Regions from separate parts of the Arthrobacter sp. KNU-44 genome, predicted to be linked through region 1. Evidence: riboswitches for the same ligand, from Rfam matches in the RefSeq annotation. Region 1 holds a riboswitch; each other region holds the start of a gene.
The links. Region 1 has a riboswitch for S-adenosylmethionine ahead of ACSVHC_RS18305 (aminotransferase class V-fold PLP-dependent enzyme). Riboswitches for the same ligand answer to the same signal wherever they lie in the genome.

Region 2: another riboswitch for S-adenosylmethionine. It lies ahead of ACSVHC_RS05830 (hypothetical protein); the one in region 1 lies ahead of ACSVHC_RS18305 (aminotransferase class V-fold PLP-dependent enzyme).
Region 3: another riboswitch for S-adenosylmethionine. It lies ahead of metX (homoserine O-acetyltransferase MetX); the one in region 1 lies ahead of ACSVHC_RS18305 (aminotransferase class V-fold PLP-dependent enzyme).

The regions. Positions count from the first base shown of each region.
Region 1 covers NZ_JBPXNG010000002.1:3,685,982-3,691,514, forward strand. The annotation lists gene ACSVHC_RS18295 (metal-dependent transcriptional regulator) at 43-756, opposite strand; gene ACSVHC_RS18300 (class I SAM-dependent methyltransferase) at 786-1,562, opposite strand; gene ACSVHC_RS18305 (aminotransferase class V-fold PLP-dependent enzyme) at 1,613-3,037, opposite strand; SAM riboswitch class IV at 3,073-3,185, opposite strand; gene hisN (histidinol-phosphatase) at 3,347-4,159, opposite strand; gene rsgA (ribosome small subunit-dependent GTPase A) at 4,219-5,334, opposite strand; gene aroA (3-phosphoshikimate 1-carboxyvinyltransferase) at 5,337-5,533, opposite strand, start outside.
Region 2 covers NZ_JBPXNG010000002.1:1,090,177-1,095,709, reverse strand. The annotation lists gene ACSVHC_RS05845 (matrixin family metalloprotease) at 1-367, opposite strand, end outside; gene ACSVHC_RS05840 (VIT1/CCC1 transporter family protein) at 492-1,670, opposite strand; gene ACSVHC_RS05835 (hypothetical protein) at 1,936-2,124, shown strand; gene ACSVHC_RS05830 (hypothetical protein) at 2,165-2,479, opposite strand; SAM riboswitch class IV at 2,494-2,613, opposite strand; gene ACSVHC_RS05825 (sodium:solute symporter family protein) at 2,748-4,280, opposite strand; gene ACSVHC_RS05820 (helix-turn-helix domain-containing protein) at 4,583-5,158, shown strand; gene ACSVHC_RS05815 (ammonium transporter) at 5,429-5,533, shown strand, end outside.
Region 3 covers NZ_JBPXNG010000002.1:635,728-641,260, reverse strand. The annotation lists gene ACSVHC_RS03810 (VOC family protein) at 30-668, opposite strand; gene ACSVHC_RS03805 (bifunctional o-acetylhomoserine/o-acetylserine sulfhydrylase) at 915-2,231, shown strand; SAM riboswitch class IV at 2,392-2,507, shown strand; gene metX (homoserine O-acetyltransferase MetX) at 2,521-3,642, shown strand; gene ACSVHC_RS03795 (hypothetical protein) at 3,644-4,036, opposite strand; gene ACSVHC_RS03790 (SGNH/GDSL hydrolase family protein) at 4,104-4,946, opposite strand; gene ACSVHC_RS03785 (alpha/beta hydrolase) at 5,016-5,533, shown strand, end outside.

The DNA.
Region 1 (5,533 bases):
GACACGCTTTCTAAGACACAGGCTTTTCAGTACACAGCTTAGTCAGCGTTCCGCGAGGACGCAGCCTTCGTGGACGGCGTCCGTGGCCACCCAGAGCGCCGAGGCGACCTCATCGGCGAGATCGTAGTCGCGGCTGCCCGGACCTTTTCCGATCCGCACCACCAGCGCACCGCCGAACGGTTTGCGGCCAATCACCTCGATGCTGGCATCGAGGTCGATTTCCTCGGCAGACAGGTACCTCAGCAGCTCCGGGTTTTCGTCGCTGATCCGGGTGATCTTTCCTGAATGGCCGTCGTCGAGCTCGATCATCCGGTGCGCATGCGGCAGGCTCACCGAACCGTCCGCGGCGGGGATGGGGTCACCATGGGGATCGCGTCCGGGGTTGCCCAGCTTGGCGGCCATGCGATCGATGAAGGTGTCCGAGACGGCGTGCTCGAGCATCTCGGCCTCGTCGTGGACTTCATCCCAGCTGTAGCCCAACTCCCTCACGAGGTAGGTCTCGATCAGGCGGTGCCGGCGGACCATGCCCAGGGCAAGCTGCATTCCCTGGGGTGTCAAAGTAATGGCGCTGTAGGGCTGGTGGTCAACCAGGCCTTGGTCCTTGAGCTTGCGGACCATCTCCGAGACGGAGGAATTGGCGACACCGAGCCGCTGCGCGAGCTGTGAGGACGTGATGGGTTTGTCCTGCCACTCCGTAAAGGAGTAGATGACCTTGACGTAGTCCTCGATCGAGGAGGAGGGCGCACTGGTCTTCACGGTTCCAAGCCTATCGCGTACCGGCCGAATCAGACTTTCCGCGCCCGCCAGCTCTGCGTGAGATAAGGCAACGGGATGACCTCGCCCTCGGCATGGCCCAGATGTTCGAAGAGGTACCACTGAAGGTTGCCCATGACTTTGGCCCGGTTGGCGTCATTCGCCCTCAGGTAGTAGCTGCGCGACTTCACAAGTTCGAGGATGTCGGCCGGAGTCACGGGATCCTCCCAATGTGTCACGTGACTTTCGAGACCCGCGAACTCCGGGCCCACCACAGGCCGGAAGTCCGGTTTGTGGACATCGCCGGCATGCATGATGCGGGTCAATCGATGGACCCAGGGCACCGAAGTGTCCATTTGGTTCCAGATCAAGCCGATAGTGCCCTGGGGTCGAAGGATCCGGGCGATCTCGGTGCTCGCGGCGAGGGGATCGCACCAGTGCCAGGCCTGGGCAACGCTGACGACGTCGAATGCTGAGTCCGCCAGTCCAGTTGCCTCGGCAGTGCCCTCCAGGGTGATCACTTGTGGATACGTTTTGCGGAGCTGGGTGAGCATGTCCATCGAGGGGTCCACTGCGGACACCGCGAGCCCGCGCTCGACGAAGAGCGCGGTGAACTTTCCGGTGCCGGCGCCGATGTCTGCCGCGTCCCGGGCGCCTTCCGGCAGCAGCCAGTCGGCCGAATCCGCAGGGTAGCCGGGCCGGACACGATCATAGTGTTCTCCGCCGTCCTGGAAACTCCGGCCGAGTTCAAGGCGCCGTTCCTCATAGAGCTTGGGGCCGGCTGATGTGCCTTTGGGTCGCGGGGCCACGCAGGAACTCCTTCGTAGGACAGGAAAAATACCCTACGAATCTACCGCAATCAGTCAGTGCTGCAGGGAGCGGCTCCCGCGGTCCCGGGAGTGTTGGGAGCCCACTCCGGGTAGCTGCGGTGGTCGTTCGCCGGCACCCAGCGGCCGGCATCCACTACGTAGTCCCAGCCGAGGCCGTTGCTCTTGAGCGCGTGGATGCCCGCAATGAGCCGGGTGGCGTCTTCCAAGCGCGAGCCCACGCCGAAACTGGCTCGAAGTGATCCGGAGGGCAGGCCGAGGCGCTTGAGCAGCGGGTGGGCGCAAAAGCGTCCGTCGCGCAGGCCAATGCCGTGCTCGGCCGCAAGATAGGCAGCCACAAGTCCGGCGTCGTAGCCCTGGAGCGAGAAGTTCACGACGCCGATGGTGTCCTGGGGATCCGTGTCGCTGAAGATCTGGTGCACGGTCACGCCGTCGATTTGCTTGAGGCCCTCGACCAGATGCGAGCGGATGGCTGCCTCGTGGGCGTGCCATTCATCGTGGTCGAGGCTGGCGATGACCTGTGTGGCCCGGGCGAGTGTGGCCGCGCCGAGTACGTTCGGCGAGCCGCCTTCGTGCCTGGCCGGTCCTGTGGCCCAGCTGACGGAATCGAGGCGCGCTTCTCGGACGGCGCCGCCTCCGGCCAGGTGCGGTGTACCGGCGTCGAGCCAGTCGGGACGGCCCACCAGGACACCTGCGCCGAACGGCGCATAAAGCTTATGCCCCGAGAAAACCAAGTAGTCGACATCCGCGGCGGCGATGTCGATTCTGCGGTGCGGGGCGAGTTGCGCCGCGTCCACCACAATCCGCGCCCCGAATTCGTGGGCCAAGGCAGCGAGTTCCTTGATGGGCAGGATTTCGCCGGTCACGTTTGACGCGCCGGTGACAGCCAGGAGGCTGACGCCGCCGTGGGAGAGCGCTGTGCGGACGTTGGCGACGGTCTCGGACAACGTTCCCGCGGCAACGATGCTGCGGTGGGGGACACTTTGCCACGGGAGGAGATTGGCGTGGTGCTCGATGTCCAGGTAAAGGACTTCGCCAATGTGTCGACCGTCCTCAACTGGCAGGCAGCCGGCCAGTAGATTGAGGGAATCAGTGGTGTTGCGCGTGAAAATGACCGAATCGTCCGGCCGGCCGCCAACGAAGTCACGGACGATGTTGCGGGCGTTTTCATAGACCGAGGTGCTGATTTGGGAGGCATAGCCTGCGCCGCGGTGGACGCTCGCGTAGTACGGCAGGATCTCGTTGAGGTACGCGGAAACCACCGTCAGGGCAGGTGCGGAAGCGCCGTAGTCAAGATTGGCGTAGCGGATGTGGCCGCCCTGGATCAAGGGTGCCTGCAACTCCGCGCCGGTGACCGCAGCGAGTGGGCGCGATGCCCGGGGGAGGGTTTCACCGCGGTGCTGTGCAGATTCGTTGTTCAGCGAAAGAGCCTGGGAAGTAAATGTGGCTGTGCTCATGGGACCTCACTCAAGAGGGACCCCTGCGTGCAGGGGGTCCGCGCTTGCCGCATCCGTTCCGGACCGGCCGGGTCGTCACCCGGGGCACCCCGCCGCGATGGAGGGTTGCCGGCCAGCAAACCGGGGTTTCGCGCTGGCACTCGTGACCTGTAAAGAGCGTAGGACACCGGCAAGGCTCATTCCAATGTGACCGGCGATTGTTAAGCGGATTATTACACCGCCGGAAAAATGTGCCTCCTGCCGAAGAAAAAGCGGCGGACGCCCCCAAAAGTGGGCGTCCGCCGTCGTTTATTCAGTGGAGAGAGTGGACTAGAGGAGGTCGTCGAGCTCGGGGTTGAGCCTCTTGAGGACCTCGGAGTGCAGGATCGAGTTAGTGGCCACGGCGTTTCCGCCGAAGGGACCATCCGCACCGTCCAGGGACGTGAAGCGCCCGCCGGCTTCCGTCACGATCGGCACCAAAGCCGCCATGTCGTAGACCTGGAGTTCCGGCTCGGCAGCGATGTCCACGGCGCCCTCGGCCACGAGGCAGTAGGACCAGAAATCGCCATACGCACGGCTGCGCCAGACATCGTTCTCGAGGCCCAGGAAGTTGTCCAGCTTATCGTGCTGCTTCCACTCGGAAAGCTCGGAGTAGGAAAGCGAGGCGTCTTCGAGCCGCGACACGTTGGAAACCTTCAACCGGGTGGCTGCGGCCAGCGACCGGCCCATGTAGGCGCCCGAGCCCTTGGCCGCCCACCAACGCTTGCCGAGCGCCGGAGCGCTCACGAGCCCCACTACTACCTCGCCCTCGTCCACGAGGGCGATCAGCGTAGCCCAGACGGGTACGCCACGCACGAAGTTCTTGGTCCCGTCAATGGGGTCGATGATCCAACGCCTCGAGCCGTGGCCCGTGCTGCCGAATTCTTCCCCGAGGACGGCGTCGCGGGGGCGGGAACGGGAGAGCTGCCCACGGATTGCTTCCTCTGCTGCTTTGTCGGCATCGGTGACGGGGCTCAGGTCGGGTTTGGTCTCGACCTGGAGGTCCAGTGCCTTGAACCGCTCCATTGTCAGGGAATCGACGGAGTCGGCCAGGACGTGTGCCAGCCGCAGGTCGTCGTTGTAGCTCGAATCGGGTTGGGTCATGGTTCCAAACTACCGTCTGTTCGCCGGTGAGCCGGGGAGGTAGGACGGCAGGCGCGCAGTTAGTTGACCGTACCCAATTCCTTGGTCTCCTGGGCTTCCATGCGCGGGTCCGCGCCGAGGAGCCGGCGCAACGACGCCAAGCGGGCCGGACCTGCCTCGCCGGCGTGGCCGTCGGCGACCCAGGAATCCAGTCCGCATCGAACCGCGGAGGCATCGTGCTTGCAGCCTCGCTCGCACATCTCCGTTCCGGGTTCCAGATCCGGGAAGGCATGCAGGATGCGGTCCGGGTTCACGTGGGCGAGGCCGAAGGAGCGGATGCCGGGCGTATCGATGATCCAGCTGCCCCCGGGGGCATCGCTGAGCTTCAGTGCGAGGGCAGAGGACGAAGTGTGCCGTCCCCGACCCGTCACGGCGTTGACCCCGCCCGTGGCGCGCTCGGCGCCGGTGAGGGCATTCACCATCGTGGACTTCCCGACGCCGGAATGGCCCAGGAGCACAGTGACCTTGCCGTCGAGGTAGTCCCGCAATTGGCCGACGGCGTCGCCATCAAGGCGGGCGGAGAGGCCGTCGTCTGAACGGGCATCGATGCCGGAGGCGCCGGCGTCGGCCGTGCGGCTGATGATGATGGGGAAACCAAGGCTCACATAGTTGGCGAGCAATTCCGTCGGATCCTTGACGTCCGCTTTGGTGACGAGCAGCAACGGCTCGATTCCGGCGTCGTACGCTGCCACCAAGGCGCGGTCGATGAATCCGGTGCGCGGCTCCGGATTGGCGGCCGCAACCACCACCACGAGCTGATCGGCGTTGGCGACGACGGCCCGTTCGATCGGATCCGTGTCGTCGGCGCTTCGTCGCAGGAGGGTCTTTCGCTCCTGGACGCGCACGAGGCGAGCGAGGGTGTCCGGGGCTCCGGACACATCGCCGACGAGGGCCACGAAGTCTCCGGGAACCACGGGGGAGCGCCTCAGTTCCCGGGCGCGTGCGGCAATCACAATGCGTTCGTTGTCCGAGCTTTCGCCCACGATCGCGGTGTAACGGCCGCGGTCGACTGTGATGATGCGCCCGATCACGGCGTCGTCGTGGCTCGGGCGGTCTTTCGTGCGGGGGCGTGTGCCCTTCTTGTTGGGGCGGATCCGGACATCGGACTCATCCCAGGAGCTTGCGTCGCGGGCCATCGTTAGTTGCTTGTCTCCGTTGAAACGGTGTCCGCGCCCGCTGGGCCGGAACTGAGCATCGATGCCCAGATTTGCGGAAATTCGGGCATGGTCTTGGAAGTCGTCGCGATGTCTTCGACCTGGACACCCTCGATGGCGAGCCCAAGGATGGCGCCCGCGGTAGCCATGCGGTGGTCGGCATAGCTGCGCACGACGCCGG
Region 2 (5,533 bases), 2.6 Mb from region 1:
CGATGAGCCCCTCGGATCCGGCCGGGGCGAGGGCTGCGTTGACCACGTAGTGCAATGGCCGGCACGGAGAGTAGCCAACTGGGGTGCCGTCGGCGTTGGTGGCCAGGAACTTGTAGGAGCTGCTGGCTACCGCAGGCTTCGCGGGGGAGCCGAGCGGCTGCCCGGCTTCCTCCAGTCCAGGTGGTGGGGTATCCGGCGCACGGGCCGCTTTTTGTGGTGCCTGCCCGGGAGCCCCGTCCTGCCCGGGGCTGCTTGCCGTGGCATGGGCAGAAGGGGTCCGGTTTGGAAGCAAGCCGGTGATCCCGGGGCCGCCGCGGAGGAATCCACTGACCAGGACGGCTACGGCAGCGACGACTGCCACCACCATCAAGTTTCGGAACAGCGCCAGAACGGTACTGGGGCGCTTGGGCGGCGGACCGCCGTCGTAACCGTAGTTTGAATGCAAGTCTTCCCCCAAGTCCCTGCACCGGCGCCCCGTCGGGCCGGCGCTACTAACCGATGACTGCGCCGAAGACGAGTCCCAGCCCATACGTTGCCGCGGCCGCACCGAGCCCGATGGCGAGCTGCCGGAGGCCGCGGGTCAGCGGCGAGGTTCCGGACAACAAGCCGACGACGGCGCCGGTCGACAGAAGCGCGATGCCCACCAGCGTACCGGCCACAGCAAGCGCCGCGAAGCCCGTCATGCCGAAGATGAACGGCAGGATGGGCACGATGGCGCCCGAAGCGAAGAAGCAGAAGCTCGAGATCGCGGCACCCCAGGCGGAGCCTACGGCCTCGTGCTCGTTGACGGTTTCTTCCACTTCGGGTTGGAGCGAGAGGCTGGGATCGCAATCGCAGCTGTAGAGGCCCATGCGTTCGGCGGCCCGGTGTTCGGCGGCTTCTCGGGACATGCCCCGGGCCAGATACACCAAGACCAGCTCATTGTGCTCGATGTCCAGCGCAGGGGCTGCGGTGAGCGTGGCCTGGGTGGGGCGGGTGGCCTTGAGGAGCTCGAGTTGCGAGCGCACCGAGACATACTCGCCGGCACCCATGGACAAGGCGCCCGCCAGCAGGCCTGCGATGCCGCTGAACAGGACCACGGTGGCGGGAACGCCGGTGGCCGCCATGCCCATTACGAGTGAAAGGTTGCTGACAAGGCCGTCGTTGGCGCCGAATACGGCCGCGCGGAACGTGCCGGACAACCTGTTGCGGCCGCGCGTCGCCAGGCCGCGGACTACTTCTTCGTGGATCTGTTCGTCGGCCGCCATGGCGCGGGTCGCTGCCGGATCCTTCGCGTAAGGCGAGCGGCCTTCAGCCCGTTGGGCGAGGGCCAGCACGAACACCGATCCGAAGTTCCGGGCCAGGAAGCCGAGCATTTGGCTTCGGACCGAGGCCGCCTTCGGCATACCGGCATGTTCGCCGAGGAGCTTGAGCCAGTGTGCCTCATGGCGGCCTTCAGCCTCTGCGAGGGCCAAAAGGATTTCGCGTTCCTCGCCGTCGCGGCGCTGCGCCAGTTGGCGGTAAACGGCGGCCTCGGCTCGCTCATCCGCCAAGTACTGCCGCCAGCGCTTGATGTCCGACGACGACGGGGGAGCCTTGGGGGCTGCTACGTCCTGCGATGGACTGCTTGAGTCCTGCGGATTATCTGGATGCGAGTTGTCTGGATGCGAGGGTTTTGTGTGCGGTTGCACCGGGACTCCTGGGTTGCTGGGGCGGGCTTCATCGCCTCATTGCGGCTCCACTCTATCGCCAATTTCCGCGGTTTTTCGGCCGGTAATCCTCACTGGAGAATTTAGGTCCCCCTCAAAAACGGGAGGCTCCCGGGAAGCCTTGACCACGGCAGGGGGCAGTGCTGGGATGGATGGACAGGGTCCACGAATTGGCGGGGTAGCGCTGGACGGCTGCCTCCTATGCCTGTGCGATGGGCTCAGCGGCACGTCGAACGGAGGTTGCACCATGGACAGCACCGAGACCCACGCCCGCCACCCCGACCGTCCCACGGTCGAGGCCGATCCCGCCTATGACTACAACGAGGACCTGGCGGTGGACGAGGACTGGGACGACCAATCCGAGGTTCTTGACGACGACGAGCGGCCGGTTGCCCTCGATGCCGACGAACACCGTGAGGCTGAAGAGATCGAGTAGCCCCGGGCTCCGCTGAACCCGAGGTGCTAAACCCGGGCGGCTAAAACGCGCTCAGGATGAAGTGCCTCTGCACGCCTGCCCGGTGCCCGGTTGCCGCCACCGTAAGGGTGAGTTTCCGTGTCGCCGGGAACCAGCGGGCGGGCTGGACCGCCTTTGAGAGCGCTTCGGTGATGAGCCGCGGCTCATGATGCCAATAGCGTTCCAAGTTCCCGTCCACCACGAACGTGATGGAGCCTTGGGACAGGTCGACGCCGGGAATCACCCGGACGAACTCGTCCACCCGCCGGGGGCGGGGCAACAACAGGGTGCCGGACTGGGTGGTGCGGTCGGCGGTGGCGCCGATTTCGAAAGGCATGGCCTTCTCCTGTGGAGTTGCTCTTGCCCGTTCGGTTGTCTCTGGTCCGAGCCGGGCCGCTTCTTCATCCGAACCACCCGCGAACATGGGGTTGGCGTGTGGCAAGTCGGAGCTTGGCACCACATCTCTTGAAGCTCTTCCTACTGTACATGGAACGGTACAATCGCGGCCCGGTATTAAGGCTCGGTAGAAATGGTTCCAAAAGGCAGCGGCGCCGCACCCTCGAGGAGAAGGTGCGGCGCCGCCGTCGTACTTGATTCTGTGAAGCTTAGTGGCTGGCCACCGGGTGGGCTTCCAAGGGGAGCTCCTCCACGGCTGCTCCGGCAACGCGGCGGTCCCAAGCTTCGCGGACCGCGGGTTCGGTTGGCGGGGTCAGCAGGGAGACCACAACGTAGACCACGAGCGAGGCGCCGAGGCCCCAGTAGATGGGATCGTTGGCGTAGACGCCGTCTTCGCTGGGGATGATTCCCGTGGCGTAGGCGATCAGCAGGCCCAGCGTCAGTACGGACCCGACCGCCATGGACCAGGCCGCGGCAATACCGGTGCCGCGCTTCCAGACCAGCCCGCCCAGGATGGCAACCAGGAGTCCACCCACGAGGATGTCGTAGGCGATGGTCAGGGCTACCACGACGTCTTGCGCCGCCATCGAGATCAGCACGGCAACGATGCCCAGGCCAAGGACCCAGTACCGGTTGGCCTTGACGTCGTGCTCGGGGTTTTCGGTGTCGTCGGTGTTGATTGTCTTGCCGAACCAGCTGGCCACGAACGGGACTACGTCGGCGCGGGCAACGGTGGCTGCGGCGATGAGGGCCCCGGAAGCGGTGGACATCATGGCCGCGACTGCCGCGGCCATGACGAGGCCGCCGATGCCGATCGGCAGGATGTGGGTGGCTACCTCGGCGTAGACAACGTCTTTGCCGAGGGCCTTGACGTCGATATTGGGCAGGGCCACGCGGGCGGCAAGGCCGATCAAAGCTCCGGCGACGCCGTACAGGACGCAGTAGATGCCGGCAGTGGCGCCGCCCCAACGGGCCACCTTGGGGGTCTTGGCGGTGAAGACGCGCTGCCAGATGTCCTGGCCGATCAGGAGGCCCAGGGTGTAGACCACGAAGTACGTGATGATGGTCTGCGCTCCGATGCCGTCCAACTGGAAGAAGCTGGCGTCAACGCGGGCACGGATGCCGTCGAAGCCGCCGGCGGCGTTGAGGACGAACGGGAGCATGAGGAAGAAGATGCCTACCGTCTTGATGATGAACTGCACCTGGTCGGCGAGGGTGATGGACCACATGCCGCCGATGGTGGAGTAGACGAGGACGATTGCGCCGCCGACGGCGATGGCAAGCCAGCGCTCCCAGCCGAAGAGGACAACGAAGATGGTGGCGTAGGCACCAGTGGACGTGGCGCACAGCATGAGTGTGTAGGCCAGCATGACGATGCCGGAGGTCTGCGTGGCTCGCTGGCCGTAGCGCAGGCTCAGCATCTGGGAGACCGTGTAGATCTTCAGTCGCTGGATGGTGCCGGCGAAAAGCAGGCTCAGGAGGAGCACGCCCGAACCGATCGCGACCACCAGCCACATGCCGGAGACACCGAACTTGTAGCCGAGACCGACGCCGCCAACCGTCGATGCGCCGCCGAGGACGACGGCGGCCATGGTGCCGGTGTAGAGCATCGGACCGAGGCGGCGTCCTGCCACCAGGAAGTCGCTGTTGTTCTTGGTGCGCGACTTGCCCCACCAGCCGAAGGCCAGCATGGCAAGCAAATACACCACCACGATCGCAATATTGATGAACGAAGAGTCCACGGTTGGCTCCTGAAAGTGATGCGCAGAGCTCTGGGGGATTCCGACGCCGGTCCGCTGGGTTCGCGCGGGGTTGCGGAAGGTCTCTGCGCTGGTGATTGGGGAGAGTAGTCTGTGATGTATGCCTCACAAACAACACTTGTTGCCTATGAGGATACGTAGTGATGCGAGTAACAGTCAAGACGCTGTCTTGCACAGCGGACTCATCGGCGGCCCTCCGGCTAGCCAAAGGCCCTGCCACGCGGGCGATCCGGCTACTATTGCTGCAATGACAGGGCCGCATAAACGGCCTGAAAGGTTCGTGAATGAAGGCTCTCCCCGTTGAACCGAGCAATGTCCCCGTTGCCATCGGTTCCAGAATCCGCGCCGCCCGCCAATCGCAGCGGCTCACCATCGAGCAGGTTGCCGACGCCACTGGCCTCACCAAAGGGTTCCTGAGCCGTGTGGAGCGTGACCTGACATCGCCGTCGGTCGCTTCCCTTGTGACGCTTTGCCAAGTTCTCTCAGTGTCCATCGGAGACCTTTTCGCCGCACCGGAGACACACCTGACCCGGCGCGACGACGGGCCGAGGATTTCGCTCGGTGGCCAGGGAATCGTGGAGCGGCTCCTGACTGCCCGATCGGAACGGAGGTTGCAGATCCTGCAGGCCTCCATCGAGCCACGCGGCCGCGGAGAAGCCGAGCTTTACGCCGTCGATTGTGACGTCGATGTCCTGCACGTCGTCAAGGGCCGGATCAAATTGATCCTCACCAACGAGGAGTACGAGCTCGAAGAAGGAGACACGCTGTCCTTCCCGGGCCGCGAGCCGCACACCTGGGTCAATCCGACGGACGAGCCCGTCGAGGTTCTCTGGATCCTGGTGCCGGCAGCCAGCCGCTGACGCTGGCGCCTTGGCCACCCGGCGTACGAGGCCGACACGCGGCGTGTAACACGCCTGAAACATGACTGACTTCCGGATTTAACCCTGGGGCCTTTGGTGTTACGTGCCTGAAATGAGCCGTGCCGAAGGCTGAAACAGGCCGACTGTACGTTCGAGTCAACGCAACTTGTCAAGGTCGGTAACCCGTGAGGTACCAGGACCTGTTCGTTTTAAAAATGGTCTCGCCGTGCGGGCGCCATGGAGCGCCGTATATGCAGGAAGGCTCCCGAAATGAACCCAGTATTCTTCAGCGTAGGGCTGGATGTGAACCCCCAGACCCTCGATCCCGGCGCAACAGCCTGGATGCTTGCAGCTTCCGCCCTCGTTCTACTCATG
Region 3 (5,533 bases), 3.1 Mb from region 1:
TTTCCGGGCCATCCTGGCCCGTTGGTCCGTCAGATCGTGACGGCTCCGTTGGCGGTTTCGAACGTTACCGACATGATGCCCGGCGTTCCGTGCGGAGCCATCCATTGGACAGCAACGTCCTCAAGCGGCTTCTCCACGGGTTCTCCGAGCCATTCGGTAACCCGTTCCGCGGAGCCGGCAATGGTGAGGCTGGACATCTTGACGTCGCTTGGGTACACGAGGGACGGGTGAAGTGCAGGGTCGCCCTCCCAACGGAGCAGGTACGGAACCTGGGGATCGGCGATGAGTCCCAGGATGCCGATCTGCGACCAAACGAGTTCGCGGCCGTCCGGAAACTTGCGGTTGCCGGGGACAGCGGCGCGTCCGAGCCGCTCTTCGAACGGGCTCAGGTCGTCAACAGCGACGCACCAGCCCATCCAACCGCCTCCTGCGGCGGAGCGTGCACGGACTGCTTGTCCAAAAGGTGCCTTGTCGGATGCCGGGTGGTCTAGGACCTCGACAACTTCCAGGTATTTGTGGTCAGCAAGGGGGATGATCATGTTCCGGGTACCGAAGCGCGGATGCACTCCGCCCCGGACTGCGTCCACTCCCAATGCTGCGGAAATTCGCTCGGTGGTGGCCAAGAGGCCATCTCGTTCACAAGCGTAAGAGACGTGATCCATGCGCATGGCTTCATCTTGGCACTTTGTGATGGAGCTCTCAGCTAAGTCAAGCCTAACCAAGGTGGGATGTATCGAAAAGGCAGCTCAGAGTCACTTCAGGACGCGCCGGGACCGAAAACTACTGTGTTCGTCACAAACCTTCCGGAGCCCGCAATACCGTCCATAGACTGGCGCCAACCGAACGCCGGCAGGCTGAATACTTCAGCCCGGCAGGCTGAAACACGGCAAGAGCCCAGACAACCAGGAGTCCGCATGTCGCAAGGATGGTCATTCGAAACGCGCCAGATCCACGCCGGCCAGGAGCCGGACGCCGCCACCGGCGCCCGGGCACTTCCCATCTACCAGACCACTTCGTTCGTCTTTCCCAGCGCGGAAAGCGCGGCCAACCGCTTTGCGCTCGCCGAGCTGGCACCCATCTACACCCGGATCGGCAACCCCACGCAGGATGCGGTGGAACAGCGCATAGCGAGCCTGGAGGGTGGACTCGCGGCACTCCTGCTGAGCTCCGGCCAGGCCGCGGAAACGTTCGCCATCCTCAACGTCGCCGAGGCTGGCGACCACCTGGTCGCCAGCCCGAGCCTCTACGGCGGCACATACAACCTGCTGGCGCACACGCTGAAGAAATTCGGAATCTCGGTCACCTTCGTCGAGGACCCGGACAACCTCGAACACTGGCGTGACGCCGTGCAGCCAAACACCAAGCTGTTCTTCGCCGAAGTCGTCTCCAACCCGCGCCAGGACGTTTTGGACATCGAGGGCGTCTCCCGCATCGCGCACGAAGCCGGAGTCCCGCTCGTCGTCGACAACACCCTCGCCACGCCCTACCTGATCCGGCCCATCGAGTGGGGCGCGGACATCGTGGTGCATTCGGCCACCAAGTACCTGGGCGGGCACGGATCCGCCATTGCCGGAGTCATCGTGGACTCCGGCAACTTCGATTTCGGCAAGGACCCCGAGCGGTTCCCCAACTTCAACACTCCGGACCCCAGCTATAACGGCCTGGTCTATGCCCGGGACCTCGGCAAGGACGGTGCCCTCGGCGCGAACCTCTCCTACATCCTCAAGGCCCGGGTCCAGCTCCTGCGCGACCTTGGCTCGGCAGTTTCACCGTTCAACGCTTTCCTGATCTCCCAGGGAATCGAAACCCTCAGCCTGCGGGTGGAACGCCACGTGGAGAACGCCACGAAAGTGGCGCAATGGCTCGAAGGGCGCGACGACGTCGAATCGGTCGCGTACGCGGGGCTGCCTTCCAGTCCGTGGTTCGAGCGCGGGCGGAAGTACGGACCCCGCGGCACCGGCGCGGTGGTGTCCTTCACCATCCGCGGCGGGATCGACGCCGGCAAACGCTTCGTGGACGCCCTGGAACTGCATTCGCACGTGGCAAACATCGGGGACGTCCATTCCTTGGTTATCCACCCCGCGTCCACGACACACAGCCAGCTGACCCCCGAACGGCAGGCCGTGGCCGGAGTGACCCCGGGCCTGGTGCGGCTGTCCGTCGGGATCGAGCACATCGACGACATCCTCGCGGACCTCGAGTCAGGATTCCGGGCGGCGAAGGGCAGCTAGTGCCGCTCCGGATGGCGCAGGAGGCCGGCGGGCGACGCAACATGAATCTTCGCCAGCCGGCCTCCTTGGTCCCTGCTTCGTGAACAAAACACGGTCAAGTGTCACAAAGGTGTCATAATCTTCGTCAGAAGGGGTCCGGTTTTCCTAGACTCTTCCTATAGGTCATGAGTGCCAGCGACAGCCCCGGCTTGCTGGCCGGCAACCCTCCATTCGCGGCGGGGTGCCCCGGGTGAAGACCTGGCCCTTCGCTGTGTTGGCGGCGGGCAAGCGCGATGTGAGGTGTCAACGAATGACAATTGCTGCAACAGCCATACCCCTTTCCGGTACCCAGGACGGAACACTCAAATATGTTTCCGTGGGCGGACTCGAACTGGAGGCCGGAGGTTTCCTGCCGGAGGTCCTCCTTGCGTACGAAACATGGGGGCGGCTCAATGCCGACGCTTCGAACGCCGTCCTGGTGGAACACGCCCTGACGGGCAGCACCCATGTGGCCCGTGGCGAGAGCGACGAAGAAGGCTGGTGGGAGCAACTCGTTGGTCCGGGCGCCACCATCGACACGGACCGCTACTTCGTGGTCTCCGTCAACATCGTGGGAGGCTGCTACGGCAGCACCGGGCCGTCGTCGAGCGCTCCTGACGGCAAACCGTGGGGTTCCCGCTTCCCTCTGGTGACGCTGAGGGACAGCACCGTAGCCGAAGCCCGGCTCGCCGACGCTCTAGGGATCCGCAGCTGGCACACCGTCGTGGGCGGGTCCATGGGCGGTGCCCGTGCACTCGAATGGGCTGTCGGCTATCCGGGCCGGGTCGAGCGATGCGCCGTGATTTCGATCGGGGCGTACAGCACTGCCGAGCAGATCGCGTTCGCGCAGGCCCAGACGCTCGCCATCCGGCAGGACGCCGACTTCAACGGCGGTGACTACTATGGCCAGGCCGCGCCCGAGGCGGGGTTGGCCCTTGCCCGGCGGATCGCCCACATCACCTACCGTTCGGCGGATGAACTGGACTTCCGCTTCGGCAGGAACGCCCAAGGCGGCGAGGCACCCCTCCAGGCTGCCGCGCTGGGGGACCGCGGCCGCTACCAGGTGGAGAGCTACCTCGACCACCAGGGACGCAAGCTGGTCCAGCGCTTCGACGCCAACAGCTACATCGCCATCACCGAGGCCCTCATGAGCCACGACATCACCCGCGGCCGCGGCTCATTGGAGGAGGCGCTGTCCGTGGCAACGGCGAAGTTCTTCGTTGCGTCGGTGGACTCGGACCGGCTCTACTTCCCGGAACAATCCCACGAGCTGGCCAAGGCCTTGCCCGGAGAGGTCCCGGTTCACGTAATCCAGGCGCCGATCGGGCACGACGGTTTCCTCACCGAGATCGGCCAGCTCGGCCCCCAGTTGCGCGAAGCCTTCTTCGGCTGAATCAGCCGTTCATGATCTCCTGGCGGAGCTTCATGTAATCCTCCATGGCGATTTTCCCGTCGCTGTACTCCTGGTCCAGTTCGGCCAGTTTCCGTGCCCGGTAGCCTTGGGGCGCGCTGTTCGGCTGGGGCGCGCTGTTCGTTTGCGGAGCAGCCGACGACGGCGGAGCGGCCTGCGGTACGGGCGTCGCCACCGGGGGTTGCGGCTCAGCCGGGAAAATTACCGGGGGTTGCTCCGGGTATCCGACGGGGTTGGTCTGCGGAGGATAGGGCTGACCGGGGTAATTCTGCGGAGGGAAGTCCCGGAGCCTGCGTTGGCGCGAGCGGTTGTACATGCGGATCCCCATCGGAATCAGCCAAGAGCAGACGATGATCCAGAAGATCAAATTGTTCACGGTACAGGCCTCCTAGGTCTTTCACCAGCTTAGCCCCGCCCCCCGTGACCCGCCCTGTGGTTCCCGCTCAACTCCGGGGCAGGAAGGTGTCGGCAGGACCGAAGACGGGTCCCGGCGTCGGGCGTTTCGGCAGGATGCCGTCACCGGAGGACCGGTGCCGGATCCTGCGGATGACCCAGGGGACAAAATACTCCCGTGCCCATACGAGGTCGCCCGAGCGGGCTTCGCGCCAACTGCGCTGGGGGAGCGGCTTGGGGAACAGTGGTTCGAGGCTATGCGGCACATTGAGTGAGTCGAGGACCATCGCGGCGATCGTGTGGTGGCCGAGCGGGGAGAAATGCAGGCGGTCTTCGTCCCACATCTGGGAGTTGGAGAGCTGCCGCAGGGACCACATATCAGCGATCACGGCATCGTTGCGGGCGGCCACCGTGCGGAGGTTTTCGTTGTAGATGGCCACCTTGCCGCGGATCCGGCCGAGTACTGACGACAAGGTGTCCGGGCCGTTGAAGAGAACCACGGTGGCGCCTTCGGAACTCAGGGTCTGCACGGCGGCATCGAGTTTCTCGGCCAGGGCGTCCGGATCGCCGCCGGGACGGATGAGGTCGTTGCCGCCTGCGGAGATGCTCACGAGGTCCGGCTTGAGGTCCATGCACGGGCCAAGTTGTTCGTCGAGGATCTGCTGGAGCAGCCGCCCGCGGATGGCGAGGTTAGCGTAGGCGAAATCCCGGTGTCCCCTGCTCAGTTCCTCGGCTACGCGGTCGGCCCAGCCGCGATGTCCCCCTGGATTGTTGGGTTCCGGGTCGCCGATGCCTTCGGTAAAGGAATCACCGAGTGCCACGTAGCGCGTCCACGGATGAATCCGCTCGTGCGGCTTTGCCTCCACCATGGAATCAGTGTCACTCACGTTCATATCCTGCCTCTTGCTGCAACGCTACGCGCCCGTAGCTTGTTACTCATGGGTAACTGTAAGAATAGTCCCATGAGTCAAGCTTCTGCCTTTCCCGCCCCGGTCGTTTTGTGGTCCCACGAAGAGGAGGAGCGGGCTGGAAAGCCGTTGCTGGTCCTGTTGCACGGTTACGGCTCCAACGAGCAAGACCTCTTCAGCCTTGCCGGGCTGTTGCCCCGGGACTTCGTCGTCGCTTCGCTCCGCGCGCCGATCGCGACGGGCCCAGGCTTCACGTGGTTCCCGCTCACGGCGTCCATCGACTACTCGCTCGACGCCGTCAAGGACGCCGCGGAGTACGTGTTTTCCTGGTTGGACTCGTGCAAGTCCAACCACAGCTCGGTGACGCTCCTCGGATTTTCCATGGGCATGGCCATGGCAACCTCGCTGCTCCGTCAGCGCCCGGCGGACTTTGCCGCCGTCGTCGGGCTTTCAGGCTTCGTCGTGGACGCCGATGCCGACCCCGCCTTCCGTGACGCCGAACTGGACGGTTCCGTGCCGCTCTTCTGGGGCCGGGACCAGCAGGACCCTGTCATCACCCCCGACAAGATCGA